2 regions of the Undibacter mobilis genome follow, and region 2 is predicted to be linked to the other one. Evidence: riboswitches for the same ligand, from Rfam matches in the RefSeq annotation. Region 2 holds a riboswitch; the other holds the start of a gene.

Region 1 (7,670 bases), 350 kb from region 2:
ATGCGGGAGCCTCATCATGCGGATTGCGGCAATGGCGGCAGGCGCCGTCGGCGGTTACTTCGGCGCGCGGCTTGCCGCCGCCGGGCACGACGTCTTCTTTATCGCGCGCGGCGCCAATCTCGCGGCCATCAAGGCCAACGGGTTGAAGCTTGAGAGCGTGCATGGCGACCTGCATCTGCCCAAGGTCAATGTCACCGACAATCCGAAAGACGTCGGCCCCGTCGATGTCGTGCTGTTCGCCGTCAAGCTCTGGGACACCGAAAGCGCCGCCGAACTGACGAAGCCGCTGGTCAATGACGCGACCCGCGTCATCACCTTGCAGAACGGCGTCGACAGCGTCGAGCGCATTGCCCCGATCCTCGGTGCGGAGCAGACCGTGGGCGGCGTCACCTACATCGCCACCACCATTGCCGCGCCCGGCGTCATCAAACACACCAGCGCCTTCGCGCGCATGGTGTTCGGCCGCGCGGACAAGAAGCCGGATGCGACGCTCGACGCCTTTGTCGCCGCCGGCAAGGCGGCCGGGCTCAGCCTCGAACTCTCGAGCGACATCGAACGCGAGCGCTGGCAGAAATTCATTTTCCTCACCGCCATGTCCGGCGCGACCGCAACCTTCCGCTCATCGATCGGACCGATCGCCGCCGATCCGGACCTGCGCGACTTCTTCAGGCAGTTGATGGAGGAAGCTTACGCCGTCGGCCGCGCCAAAGGCGTCGCGCTCGATCACGCATTCATCGACGAGCGCATGGCGCAGATCGCCGGCACGATCGAGCCCGGCATGAAAGCCTCGATGGCGCACGATCTCGAGCGCGGCAACCGACTCGAGCTCGACTGGCTCGGCGGCAAGGTGCGTGCGCTGGGCCGCGCGTCCGGCATCCCAACGCCGGCGAGCGACGTGGTCTGGAACGTGCTGAAGCTGCACCGGATGGGACGGCCTTCGTGACACAAACCTGATCAGCCGCGCTGCTGGTCACGCGCCGCTCATCGGCCTAAAATCCGCACGCGACGAATCGAGCGGAGCGGACCGATGGGACGAATTTTCGACGCCATTTTCTATGTGATCACCGCACCGCTGCGGTGGTTCGGCCGGTCGCGCCGCTTCCGCGTGATCGCCGGCGCGCTCATCGTCGTGGCGCTGTTCTTCGCCGCCACCTTGTGGGCGCTCGACCGCTTCTTTCCGCCGGCCAATCAAGCCAGCCGCGTCGCCGCCAAGCTCGAGCCGTTGCCGCCATTACCGCCGCTGTCGCGTCCGTCTTACGTGATCGCGCCGGTGGCCGTGTCGATCGACGCCATCCAGCGTTCGATCGAAGCCTCGACGCCGCGCAATTTCTCCGGTCAGAGCGGCAATCCGGTCAGCGGCCTGCTGCAGAAGGCCGACATCGGCCTCACGGTCAATCGCGGCAACATGGCGGTAAGCGGCCGCGCCGGTGAACTCACCGTCAACACGCCGCTGACCGGCAATCTGCACATTACCGGCCAACTCGGCGCGGCCGCCGGCAACCTGACCGGCGGCGTCGCCGGCGCGCTCGGCGGCCTGCTTGGCGGTGGCCAGCTCGGCGGCGATCTCAACAAGGCTATCGGCGGACTGGCTGGCCGCGTGCTCGATCAGAACGTCGAATTGCGCAGCCAGGTCACCGTGCGCTCGCGGCCCGAATTCGCCACCAACTGGCGCGTTCATCCCAATCTCGCGGCGCAGATCAGCGTTGCCGACAGCGCGATCAACATCGCCGGCATTCGTCTCAACATGGCCGGTGAGGCCAAGCCCCTGATCGAGCAACAGGTGAACCAGCAGGTGGCCAATTTCGAAGGCCGCATCCGCAACGATCCGATCGTCGAAGTGACGGCGCGCGAGCAGTGGCAGAAGATGTGCCGCTCGATTCCGCTGGGCGGCGGCAATACCGGCCTGCCCGCATTGTGGCTGGAGATGAAGCCGGTGCGCGCCGCTGCCGCGCAGCCGCAGATCGATGCGCGAAACGTCACGCTGGTGATCGGCGTTCAGGCCGAGACGCGCATCCTGGCGCAGGCGACCAAGCCGGCCTGCCCGTTCCCGGCGTCGCTCGAACTCGTGCCGCCGATGGAAAACGGCAAGCTGGTAGTCGGCGTGCCGATCGACGTGCCGTTCACCGAGCTCAACAAGCTGATCAACGCCCAATTGAAGGGCAAGCGCTTCCCCGAAGACGCAAGCGCGGCGGTCGAAGTCGAGGTGCTACGTGCCTCTCTGGCCGCGGCCGACGATCGCCTGCTGATCTCGCTGCGTGTCAAGGCACGCGAGCGCAAGAGCTGGTTCGGCTTCGGCGCCGAGGCCGATGTCGATATCTGGGGCCGCCCGAAGCTCGATCCGCAAACGCAGATTCTGCGCCTCACCGACATCTCGCTGGCGGTGGAGACGGAAGCGGCGTACGGCCTGCTCGGCACCGCGGCGCGTGCGGCCATGCCCTACCTGCAACAGGCTCTGGCCGACAACGCCATGATCGATCTCACGCCCTTCCTCAACGATGCCAAGAAGAAAATCGGCGAGGCGATGGCCGACTTCCGGCAGGCCGGCCAGGGCGTCGCGGTCGATACCGCGATCAACAGCCTCCGCCTCAACGGCATCGCCTTCGACTCCAACACCTTGCGCATCATCGCCGAAGCCGAAGGCACGGCACGGATCAGCGTCACGCAATTGCCGAGGATGTAATTCGGCTCACTTTGTATTCGTGAGCCCCGACGCCGTCGTCATCGCTGCGATGTCTCCCTTTGTCATTGCGGGGGGCAGCGAGTCGAACGCAATGGCGGGCCCTCCGAATATGCTCTACAAATCTCTGCGGATGGGTTTCGGAGGGTCAAATCCATGGTTCGGAAGGTCGGTGTTCTGGTAGTCTTGGCGTTGCTCGCTTTGTTGCCCGTGCGGCAGGCAGCGGCGCAGAACAATACCATTGGCGGTGCGATCATCGGCGGCGGTATCGGCGCAGTCGTCGGCGGCGCTGCGACCGGCAAGGCCGGCGGCGCTGTCGCCGGCGGCATCATTGGTGCCGCTGCCGGCGCCGCGATCGGTTCGCAGATGGAGCCCCGCGGCCGTTACTACTGGTACGACGGTCGCTGCTGGCGCAAACATCGTGATGGCAGCTATCACCGCGTGTCGCGGAACTACTGCTACTGAGCAGCGCAACGGCCGCGGCTAGCGCGCGGCGTCCGTCCGCACATGCACGACGGCAGTGTCATCGGCATAGACGCGCGTCCAGCCCGGCATACGGTCGAGCAGACCGACCGCCGGCGTCGACGGCGCCAGCAAGGTGACGTCGATATCGCGTGCCCGCATCAGATCGTAGAACACGCTGACATTCTTGAGATTCACCGCGGCATCGTGGCGCAGGAAGAAATCTGCGCCATAGAGCTCGGTGCGACCGTCGATGAACGGCTTGACGCCCTGTGCAATCAGATAGCCGCCGAAGTCGTAGGAATTGAGCAGATGCGTCCGGCCGGATGCCTTCACCGCCGCAGCCGCGCCGGCCGGCGACACCTCCGCGCGCGGTGAGTAACGCAGCGACAGCGGCAGAACCACGCTCATCACCGCGGCGAACAGCACGAGCGCCGCGGCGGCGGCCGTATAGAGCGGCTTCGCATCGCCGGCGGCACGGCCGCCAAGTTGCGGCGCCAAAGGCGCGGCCAGGAACAGCGGCGCAACAAGGCCCAGCATCTCACCGCTGCGCGACTGGCTGAGCGCCATATGCACGAGACCGAGCACAACGAGGATGCGCACCGGCGGCAGCGTGATGCGGCGATAGAGCAGAAAGCCGATCGCCGCGAGCAGACAGATTTCCAGACCGCCGAGCCTGGCGAAATTTTCCGGCTGCCATTCGCCGATCAGCGCCAGTGCCGGCCCCAGGCCAAGAATGCGCCGCGTCACCAGAATCGACTCCGGCCCGTAGGGCGTGATGCACGCGGCGGCGAGCGCGGCAACGCCGAACAACGCCCAGCGCAGCACCACCCGCATCCGCTCCTGCGCCTTTGCATTGATCAGCGCCTCGAGCGCGACCGGCGCGATCAGGAACAGACCGAAGGTGAAGCCGCCATGCAGATTCGCCCACAGCGCGATCAGGGGCAGCAGCCAGAATGACGGCGCGCGCTTCTCATCGGCGGCGCGCACCAGCCCCGCGACCCACAGCACCATCACCGGCAGCGCCAGCGCGTGGGGCCGCGCCAGCATATGCGGCGCGGCAAGCACGAAGGCGGCCACGGTGAGGACCAGCGCCGGCATCGGGGCAAGATGCCGCATCAGATGATAAGCCAGCAGGCCGAAGGCCGACGCGATCGCCAGCGCGCTGATCGCGACGACGCCGCTCCAGCCGACCGCGTTGTAAACCGCGGCGAAGATCACCTGCGCCAGCCACTGGCTGGAGATCCACGGCTCGCCCGCCATCGTCCAGGAATAGACATCGACATGCGGCACGGCGCGGTTGGCGATCATCCAGTCGCCGAGCGCGATCTGCCAGTAGGTGTCGGCGTCGTTGAGCAGCTTGCCGCCCAGCGCCAGCAACATCACATACATCAGCGACGCCACCGCCACGGGCCAAGCCACAGAGGCTGGAACCGCGCGCAGCGCGGAAAACCCGGGACGCTTGGCGTCGGCGGATGGAAAGACCACGGCAAGGCCCTCTGAAAGCGTCAGCTCCCGCCATGCGAGCGCGGGCGAACGGAGGCCATTAAATCCGCGAAGCGATAACCGAGAGTAAATGGCCTGGAACAAAGGCTTCAGCCGATTGACACAGCCCCGAACGAGCCTAGATTACGCGGATTCCGAGGGGTGCCCGGCGACATGGCCGGGCTGAGAGAGTCCCTTTGAACCTGATCCGGGTCATGCCGGCGAAGGGACAGGACACGCCAATGCAGGCTTCATATTCCATTGCCCGAATCGCCGGCCCGGTCATGGCCGTGCTCGGCATTGGCGCGCTCATCAACGGCGCGGCCTACAACGAGATCAGTCGCCAGCTGCTCGGCAACAGCGCGATGGTCGCGCTGTCGGGCATTCTCGGCCTGGCGACGGGCCTCGCCATTCTCAACGCGCATCCGCGCTGGACCGCCGACTGGCGCAGCCTCATCACCGCGCTCGGCTGGCTGCTGACCGTGATGGGCGTGTTCCGCATTTTCGCACCCGACCTCGTCCGCTTCATCGGCGCCACGAGCAATCCGCGTGTCGTTACCGTGCTGGCGATCATCTTTCTGGTCGTCGGCGGCATTCTCACATTCAAGGCTTATGTGGCCGAACAACCGCAGAGCCAGCGCAGGGAGTTGAAGTCATGAACAAGCCCGTCACCGCCGCCGATCTCGTCACGCCGAAGGTCACGACCGGCCCCCTGCCCGCCTCGCGCAAGGTGCATACCAACCCCGCCGCAGCGCCGGACATCAAGGTGCCGCATCGCGCGATCAAGCTCTCGGATGCCTCCGGCGAGCCGCCGTTGCCCGTCTACGACACCACCGGGCCTTACACGGACGACAACGTCGCCATCGACGTCGAGAACGGCCTCAAGCGCGCGCGCATCGAATGGGTGAAGGAGCGCGGCGGCGTCGAGGAATATGAAGGGCGGCCGATCAAGCCAGTCGACAACGGCAACGCCACCGGCAAGCACCTCGCCCGCAACTTCCCGAACACGCCGAAGCCGTGGCGCGCCATCGGCGACGCGCCGGTGACGCAGTATGAATTCGCCAGGCGCGGCATCATCACCAAGGAAATGATCTACGTCGCCGAGCGCGAGAACCTCGGCCGCAAGGCGATGCTCGACCGCGCGCAGGCCGCGATCGCCGACGGTGAGAGCTTCGGCGCCGCGGTGCCGGCCTTCATCACGCCGGAATTCGTCCGCGACGAGATCGCGCGCGGCCGCGCCATCATCCCGGCCAATATCAACCACGCCGAACTCGAGCCGATGATCATCGGCCGCAACTTCCTCGTGAAGATCAACGCCAATATCGGCAACTCGGCCGTCACCTCTTCCGTCGAAGAGGAAGTCGAGAAGATGGTGTGGGCGATCCGCTGGGGCGCCGACACGGTGATGGACCTGTCGACCGGCCGCAACATCCACAACACGCGCGAATGGATCCTGCGAAACAGCCCCGTCCCGATCGGCACCGTGCCGATCTATCAGGCGCTGGAAAAGGTCAATGGCGACCCGACCAAGCTCGACTGGGAAGTCTACAAGGACACGCTCATCGAGCAGGCCGAACAGGGCGTCGATTATTTCACCATCCACGCCGGCGTGCGGCTCGCTTACGTGCCGCTCACCGCTAACCGCGTGACGGGCATCGTGTCGCGCGGCGGCTCGATCATGGCGAAGTGGTGCCTGTCGCGGCACAAGGAGAGCTTCCTCTACGAGCGCTTCGATGAAATCTGCGACCTGATGCGCAAATACGATGTGTCGTTCTCGCTCGGCGACGGGCTGCGGCCCGGCTCCATCGCCGACGCCAATGACCGCGCCCAGTTCGCCGAACTGGAAACGCTCGGCGAACTGACGCAGATCGCGTGGAAGAAGGGCTGCCAGGTGATGATCGAAGGCCCCGGCCATGTGCCGATGCACAAGATCAAGATCAACATGGACAAGCAGCTCAAGGAATGCGGCGAGGCGCCGTTCTACACGCTCGGGCCGCTGACCACCGACATCGCGCCGGGCTACGACCACATCACGAGCGGCATCGGCGCCGCCATGATCGGCTGGTTCGGCTGCGCCATGCTCTGCTACGTCACGCCGAAGGAGCATCTCGGCCTGCCGAACCGCGACGACGTCAAGGAAGGCGTCATCACCTACAAGATCGCGGCGCACGCCGCCGACCTCGCCAAGGGCCACCCGGCGGCGCAGCTGCGCGACGACGCACTCAGCCGCGCGCGCTTCGACTTCCGCTGGGAGGACCAGTTCAATCTCGGCCTCGATCCCGATACGGCGCGCAGCTATCACGACGAGACGATGCCGAAGGAAGCGCACAAGGTGGCGCATTTCTGCTCGATGTGCGGGCCGAAGTTCTGCTCGATGAAGATCACGCAGGACGTGCGCGATTATGCGGCGTCACTCGGCGACAACGAAAAGGCGGCGCTGGGACTCTCCACCGCCGAAGCCGGCATGAAGGAGATGTCGGACAAGTTCAACGCCATGGGCCAGCAAGTGTATGTTGACGCCGACAAGGTCCAAACGCCGAAGGCGGCCGCCTCGTCGTCGGAAGCCGAGCACCACGCGAAGAATGCGGGGCTAGTGAAGGAGAGTAATAAAGCGCTGTCGTAAGACACCGTCTCCGTTCGTTCCCGCGAAAGCGGGGACCCAGACTCTTGATTCGTAGGGCGGGTTAGCCGACGGCGTAACCCGCCTTTTGTTTGCGCGGACGGCGGATTACGCTGCGCCGGCCCGACCCACGTCCGCGCCACAGCCACCGTCTCATTCACGGAACCCGCTCCATGCGCACAGCCGCAATGATCTTCTTGATGCTGGTCGCTTTCTGGACGATCAGCACGTTAAAGACATCATGCACATTTGAAATGGGCTGCAGCGACCTGAGTTTTGGTATCGCGCTCAGCCTGTTCTTCGGCACGATAGTCGCAGTCCCGGTCATTAGCTATCTAATCTTGGCCGACGCCATGGCCGGACTAGCCCGCGCCCCTTGGAGCCTTCTCATCTATGCTGCTTTCGTAATTGTCGGCTGCGCGCTCT
Region 2 (7,670 bases):
CGGCCCGTACCGTCTGCCGCGCTACAATCTTTATCCGGCGGCCGAGCTCGATGGCGCGCCGGCGCCCGGCTACAGCCAGGGCCAGGCGATCGAGATCATGCAGAAGCTGGCCGCGGAAACCTTGCCCGCGGGCTTCAGCTACGAATGGACGACGCTGGCGTACCAGCAGATCCGCGCCGGCAACACGGCGATGTTCGCCTTCCTGCTCGGTGTGACCTTCGTCTTCCTCGTGCTCGCGGCACAGTATGAGAGCCTGACACTGCCTCTTGCCGTCATTCTAATCGTGCCGATGTGTCTAGTGGCCGCGATCGTCGGCGTCGTGTTGCGCGGACAGGACAACAATATTCTCACCCAGGTCGGCTTCGTCGTGTTGATTGCGCTGGCGGCCAAGAACGCCATTCTGATTGTGGAATTCGCCAAGCAGCTCGAGGATCAGGGCCGCAACCGGTTCGACGCAGCGGTCGAGGCGGCCCGCCTGCGTCTGCGTCCGATTGTGATGACATCGCTTGCTTTCGTCTTCGGCGTCGCGCCGCTGGTCTGGGCCATCGGTGCTGGCGCGGAACTGCGCCAGGCTCTTGGCACGGCGGTATTTTCGGGCATGATTGGCGTCACGGTGTTCGGTCTGATCTTCACGCCGGCCTTCTATGTGATCTCGCGCTGGATCGCGGAGAAGACCACGCGCCGCAAGGATACCGCGGGAGCGCAGCCGGCTGGCTAGGTGGTTGGTGTTTGGGCAGCGCCCGCACATGACGAAAGGGAATAGCGAGATGGCGATGATGAAGTTCGGTTTTGGCCAGCCGCTTACCCGCAAGGAAGACGACGCATTGCTGCGCGGTGCCGGTCACTACGTCGCCGACGTCGCGCCCGCCGGAGCCTTGCACGCGGTTGTGGTGCGCTCGCCCCACGCGCATGCCAATTTCAAGATTGGTGACCTTGCTGCCGTGAAGGCGATGAAAGGCGTTCGCCTCATCCTGACCGGCGACGACGTTACTCATCTTGGTCCGCTGCCGACGCCGGGTGTGCTGGACGGCGTCAATATCGACGTGCCGTTCTATCCGATCCTGACGCGAGACGTGGTGCGCCATGTCGGCGATGCGGTGGCCTTCGTGGTTGCTGATACGCTCGATCAGGCCAAGGACGCGGCCGAGACGATTGCGATTGACTGGAAACCGCTGCCTCACATCATCGGTTCGCTCGAGGCCCTCAAGAAAGGTGCGCCGCAGGTCTGGCCTGACCGGCCGAACCTGTGCTTCGAGACGTCGGCAGGCGATGAGAGCGGGACCCGGGCCGCCTTCGCCAAGGCGGCGCGCACGGTCAAGACGACCATCGTGAACCAGCGTCTTGTCACCAACTACATGGATACGCGCGGTGTCGTCGCCGAATTCGACGGCGATCGCTACACGCTGACGCTTGGCAGCCAGGGCAGCCACATCATTCGTGATATCATCTGCGGCGACGTGCTCAAGAAGCCGCTCGACAAGATGCGTGTCATCACGCCGGATGTCGGTGGCGGCTTCGGTACCAAGATGTTTCCGTATCGCGAATACGCGCTTGCCGCGGTGGCGGCGGAAAAGCTGCGCAAGCCGGTCAAATGGATCTGCGACCGCTCCGAGCATTTTTTCGGCGACAGTCATGGCCGCGACAACATCTCGACGGCCACGATTGCACTCGACGAGAATAACAAGTTCCTGGCGCTTGAGATCGACATCGTCGCCGACATGGGCGCCTACCTGTCGTGCTACGCACCTTATATTCCCTGGCTCGGCGTCGGCATGGCGACCGGCGTCTACGACATTCCAACGGCCTTCATTCGCTTGCGCGCGGCCTATACGAACACCGTACCGGTCGATGCCTATCGGGGAGCGGGACGTCCCGAAGCGTCTTATCTGATCGAGCGCGCCGTGGACAACACCGCGCGAGAAATTGGCGTTGCACCCGACACGCTGCGACGGAAGAACATGATCCGTCAGTCCCAGTTGCCGTACACGACGCCGACCGGCAAGGTGTACGACTCCGGCGACTTCGCCGGAGCGCTCAAGCATGCGCAGGATCTGGTCGACTGGAAGGGTTTCGGCAAGCGCGCGACCCAGGCCAAGCGCGCCGGAAAATTGCGCGGTATCGGTGTCGCCACTTATATCGAGGCCTGCGGCTCCAATGGTCCGGAGACTGCGAAGGTCACGCTCGATGGCGACGGTGGCGTCACGGTGCTGATCGGCTCGCAATCGACCGGGCAGGGCCACCAGACCTCCTACGCTCAGCTTGTAGCGGAGCGGCTAGATCTGCCGCCGGAGCGCGTGCGGGTTGTCCAGGGCGACACCGACCGGATTGCGACCGGCGCCGGCACCGGCGGCTCAAGCTCGATCCCTGTGGGTGGGGTCTCGGTTGATCGCGCATCGCGCACTTTGGCCGATCAGCTCAAGGATCTGGCCGCCGATGCGCTGGAAGCTTCGGCCAGCGACATGGAAATTGCCGACGGGACGGTGCGCGTGGCGGGCACCGATCGCGCCATCAGTTTTGCCGATCTGGCCCGTCATCCGAAAGCCACGCCGGATAAACTGACCGCGACCAAGGATTTCAGCACCGACAAAGCGACCTATCCGAACGGCGCCCATATCGCGGAAGTGGAGATCGATCCCGATACAGGCAGGACGGAAATCGTCACCTACGTTGTGGTCGACGACTTCGGCGCCACGCTCAATCCGTTGTTGCTGGAAGGCCAGGTTCATGGCGGGCTGGTGCAGGGCATCGGCCAAGCGCTGATGGAAGACACGGTGTACGATCCCGATACCGGACAGCTCATCAGTGCGAGCTTCATGGATTACGCCATGCCGCGCGCCTCCGATGCGCCGTCCTTCGTGTTCGAAACCCGCAATATGCCGTGCAAGACGAATCCGCTCGGCGTGAAGGGTGCGGGCGAGGCCGGGGCCATCGGTTCATGTCCGGCGGTCATGAATGCGGTCATCGACGCGCTGGACCGCGCCTACGCCATCCGTCACGTCGACATGCCGGCGACGCCTTTGAAGGTGTGGACGCTGATCGACCAGGCCAGGAAGGCCCGTGCGGCGTAGCGCCGCCGGGTCCTCACGCCTTCGTGATGGCTGGATATGTCGAATGCGCTCAGTTCCGCCGGAATATGTTTCGCAAATCCGGGTTAGCTAAAGCGCGTGCCGGCAAACCTTCGGCGCGATCGTTACATGCGCAACTATGCGCGCCCATCCACGAGGGGGACTAAATGAAGTTATCATTGTTCTGTGCGGCTGCGGCCGTGGCCTTGGTATCGGTCGCTACCACAGCGGTCGTTGCCCAGCAGGATCCGATTGCCGCGCGCAAGGCTTTGATGAAGGAATCCGGACAGGCCACCGCTGTGGTCGTCAAGATGACCAAAGGCGAAACGCCATTCGACCTGGCGGCCGCGCAAAAGTCGCTGAAGACCTATCAGGACATCGCCGCCAAGATGCCGGCACTGTTCCCCGAGAGCTCGAAGTCCGGTGGTGAGACCACCGCAGCCCCGGCGATCTGGGAGAAGATGGACGACTTCAAGGCGCGTTTCGTCAAGTTCGGCGAGGATGCCAAGGCGGCGGAAGCCTCTGTCAAGGATCTCGATTCGCTCAAGGCGGCTGTGGCCAACGTCACCCGCAACTGTGGCGGCTGCCACGAAGCTTACCGCGTCAAGAAGAGCTGATGGTCTTTTGCTGATCGGCCACGTGGCCTTTGATTGAAAGGGCGGTGTGCCTTGCGCGCACCGCCCTTTCTCTTGAACCGCGGTCGCGGTTAGACTGGTCGCAACGACCGATGGGACATTCTGACATGGCGCGTAAACTGATTGGACTCTTCCTTGTACTCGGCATCGCCGCAATGGCGGCTTTCTGGTTTGTAATCGCGCCGAAGACAGAGCCGGCGGACGCTTTTGCGACGCCGTACAAGGCCGATCTCGCCAATGGCAAGACGATGTTCGACGTCGGCGGCTGCGTGTCCTGCCACACCGACAGCAAGGAGGATCGGACTCGCCTCGGCGGCGGCGTGGCGCTGGGCTCGCCCTTCGGCACATTCTACACGCCGAACATTTCACCCGATCCGGATGACGGCATCGGGCGATGGAGTGAAGCTCAATTCGTCAGTGCCATGCGTTACGGCACGTCGCCGCAAGGCACGCATCTTTATCCGTCGTTTCCATACGCCTCCTATCAGCGCATGAATGTGGACGACGTGCGCGACCTATTCGCCTACATCAAGACGCTGCCTGCGGTGAAGGGCAGGGCACGCGGTCACGACCTGCCATTCCCGTTTAACATCCGTTTGCTGCTTGGCGGTTGGAAGCTTCTTTACCTCGATGACAAGCCGTTCACTCCGGACCCTTCCAGGGACGCGCAATGGAACCGCGGTGCCTACCTTGTCAACGGACCTGGCCACTGTGCCGAATGCCATTCCCCGCGCGACATGATGGGTGGCATCGTTGCAGCAAAGCGTTTCGCCGGCGGTCCCAATCCTGAAGGCGAGGGTTTTGTGCCCAACATTACGCAGCAAGGTCTTGGCTCGTGGTCGGACAAGGACATCGCAGAGTTCCTGAAATCGGGTATGACTCCCGAGTTCGATTCCGCAGGCGGCAGCATGGCTGCGGTCATCCGCAATACGGCGCAGCTCAGCGACGCCGACCGGCTGGCGATGGCGGTCTATATCAAGTCGCTGCCGGCGGTCGCCGGCCCGCCACGGCCGGCGAAAAAGTAAAAGCGGGGCAGCCCGCGCGCTAAAGAGGGGCGACAAGACCGGCGCGGAGAGTTATGGAGGGGTTCTCCATGCATCACCCGTCGCCCGATCTCCTCAAAGCCATCGGCTTCAAGATTTTCTCCGCACTGCTGTTTGCTGCGATGTCCGCGCTCATCCGGCAACTCGGCGAAACCGTGCCGGTGGGGCAGATGGTGTTCTTCCGCTCGGCCTGCGCAATACCTCCGGTGCTGCTGATTTACGCTTTCCGCGGCGAGATCATGACCGCTGTGCGCACCAACCGCATCTTCGGTCATCTTGGTCGCGGGACCGTCAGTGTTTGTGGCATGTTCTCGAATTTTGCCGCGCTGGCGCGGCTGCCGCTGGCGGATGCCACCGCTATTCAGTTCGGCTCGCCCCTGATCACGGTGGCGCTCGCCGCTCTTATCCTCAAGGAGCGTGTACGCGTCTTCCGCTGGACCGCAGTCGTTGTCGGCTTTGTCGGCGTGATTGTGATGCTCATTCCGAATTTTGATCCGGGCCGTTATACTGCGGTCGGTGTAGGTGCCGCTGCGGCGGTCGGCTCGATATTCGCGGTCATTGCCGCCTTCTGTAACGCCGGTGCCGTGATCCAGACGCGGCGGCTGACGCAAAGCGAATCGACGTCGTCGATCGTTTTTTACTTCTCGCTGTCCTGCGCCTTGGTCGGCGCGGCGACGCTTCCCTTTGCCTGGTACACGCCGACCCGCGAGGAGCTGATGGCGCTCGTCGCCACCGGCATTCTCGGCGGCATCGCGCACATTTTTCTGACCGAGAGCTACCGTCACGCCACCGCGTCGGTGATCGCGCCGTTCGACTACACGTCGCTGATCTGGGCGCTGCTGCTGGGCTACTGGTTCTTCGGCGAACTGCCGAGCACGCTGGTCTATGTCGGCGCGTCCATCGTGGCTGGCGCCGGGCTGGCGGTGCTGTGGCGCGAGCGGCGCCTCGGTATTGACCGGGCCCCCGAAGCCGAAGGCCCGCGGCGGCCGGAAATTTGACGTTACAAAGCTACGCGGTAAATGCCTTAAAGGTGATGATTGTGTAGGTGTCCTTGATCCCCGGGATGCAATGCACCTTTTCGTTCACGAAGTGGCCGATATCGATCTTGTCGTCCACGTAGAACTTCACCAGCAGATCGTAATCGCCGGCGGTCGAATAGATCTCCGAGGCAATCTCGGCCTCCGCCAGTTCGTTGGCGACCTGATAGGCCTTGCCGAGCTCGCATTTGATTTGGACGAAGAACGGGGTCATTGCGGTGGGGTCTCCGGGGTGCCGGGGCGTTTCCTGCAACACAGCAAAATCGCGCCAGCCTGGCAAGGTACCGGTTTGGACACCGGTTTTCCCGGTCTTCCGGCCGCCTGATCGAAGCGCTCTTGCCTTGCTGCGCCAGTGCGTCTAGGTATCGTTCAGCGATCTCGTGGGGTGTCCGGCAACGTGCCGGACTGAGAGGCCGGAAGTCTGGCCAACCCAACGAACCTGATCCGGGTCATGCCGGCGGAGGGAGAGAGATGCAGGAACCGATAGCCCCACTGCGCCAGTTCACATCGCCTGCGGAGTTTGTCTCCGCGGTCGCGGCCGTGCTCGAGCGCGTGCGCACCAAGGCGCCGCGCGTCCACTGCATCACCAATTCTGTGGCGGAAAACTTCACCGCCAACGTCCTCCTCGCGTTGGGCGCCGTTCCCTCCATGACCTTGTCGCCGGTGGAGATTGGCGCTTTTGTCGCCCGCGCCGATGCCTTGCTGGTCAATCTCGGCACGTTTGGCCGCGAGCGCCGCGAGGCGACCTCGATCGCGGTCGATACCGCGAACCAGGGCGGGTTACCGTGGATTCTCGATCCCGTTTTTGTCGATCGCGCGCCGCCGCGGGCAACTTACGCACAGGATCTGCTGTTCCTCCGCCCCACGGCAATGCGGCTGAACGCGGCCGAATTTGCGACGCTTGCCGGCGCCGGCGACCAACTCGCCGATCTGCGCGCCTATGCACGCGAGCGCGATATCGCGATCGGCCTGTCGGGCGCGCGAGACCTGATTGCCGACGGCCGGCGTGCGGTCACGCTCGCCAATGGCGATGCGATGATGGCGCGGATCACAGCGATGGGGTGCGCCGCTTCGGCAATGGTCGGGGCCTGTCTGGCCGTCGAGAAAGATGCATTTGTCGCGACTGCGGCGGCGCTGACGATTGTCGGTGTGGCCGGTGAAATGGCGGCGGAAACCGCGCGGGGCCCGGGCAGCTTCGCGGTGGCGATCCTCGACGCACTTTATTCCATCGATAGTGACACGCTCGCGGCACGGGCCCGCGTCACTGTGACCGAGTAACGATCTGCAAAGGTAGCGACCGATGACGCTCGATCTTAGCCTCTATGCCCTTGTCGATCCGGCGGTTGCCGGCGGGCGTTCGCTGCCCGGCCTCGCGGCCCTGATTGCCGATAGCGCGACTTTGGTGCAGCTCCGCGACAAGCATGGTTCGACCCGTGTCATGATCGAGGAGGCGCGCGATGTCATGGCGGTGTTGCGGCCGCGCGGCGTGCCGCTCCTGATCAATGACCGTATTGATGTTGCGCTCGCTTCCGGGGCGCATGGCGTGCACATCGGCTGGGACGACATGGATGCCGTTGATGCGCGCCGTCTTCTCGGCAAGGATGCGATTATTGGCTTGAGTATTAAAACGGCTGAGCAGGCGGCGGCCGCGCCGCTCGATCTGCTGAATTACGTCGCCATCGGCGGCGTTTACGCGACAACGTCGAAGGACAATGCCTCGACCCCGATCGGCACCGATGGCTTGCGCGATCTCGGCGCCGTCATACGCGCCCGCAAGCCGGGCTATCCAATTTGTGCCATTGCCGGGATCACCGCCGATAATGCCGGCGAGGTGATTGCCGCCGGTGCCGATGGCGTCGCGGTGATCTCGGCGCTGTCGCTCGCGCTTGA

The links. Region 2 has a riboswitch for thiamine pyrophosphate ahead of thiM (hydroxyethylthiazole kinase). Riboswitches for the same ligand answer to the same signal wherever they lie in the genome.
Region 1: it holds a riboswitch for thiamine pyrophosphate, as region 2 does, so the genes downstream of both, DXH78_RS19625 (hypothetical protein) here and thiM (hydroxyethylthiazole kinase) in region 2, are expected to answer to the same signal.

The regions. Positions count from the first base shown of each region.
Region 1 covers NZ_QRGO01000001.1:2,081,064-2,088,733, reverse strand. Annotated here, with positions in the region: gene DXH78_RS09930 (ketopantoate reductase family protein) at 17-943, shown strand; gene DXH78_RS09925 (DUF4403 family protein) at 1,028-2,680, shown strand; gene DXH78_RS09920 (YMGG-like glycine zipper-containing protein) at 2,834-3,142, shown strand; gene DXH78_RS09915 (hypothetical protein) at 3,161-4,627, opposite strand; TPP riboswitch at 4,773-4,871, shown strand; gene DXH78_RS19625 (hypothetical protein) at 4,867-5,283, shown strand; partial or broken gene thiC (phosphomethylpyrimidine synthase ThiC) at 5,280-7,172, shown strand; gene DXH78_RS09905 (hypothetical protein) at 7,418-7,670, shown strand, end outside.
Region 2 covers NZ_QRGO01000001.1:2,434,351-2,442,020, forward strand. Annotated here, with positions in the region: gene DXH78_RS11435 (efflux RND transporter permease subunit) at 1-718, shown strand, start outside; gene DXH78_RS11440 (xanthine dehydrogenase family protein molybdopterin-binding subunit) at 768-3,068, shown strand; gene DXH78_RS11445 (c-type cytochrome) at 3,233-3,682, shown strand; gene DXH78_RS11450 (c-type cytochrome) at 3,808-4,725, shown strand; gene DXH78_RS11455 (DMT family transporter) at 4,794-5,741, shown strand; gene DXH78_RS11460 (Lrp/AsnC ligand binding domain-containing protein) at 5,752-5,994, opposite strand; TPP riboswitch at 6,152-6,264, shown strand; gene thiM (hydroxyethylthiazole kinase) at 6,252-7,058, shown strand; gene thiE (thiamine phosphate synthase) at 7,081-7,670, shown strand, end outside.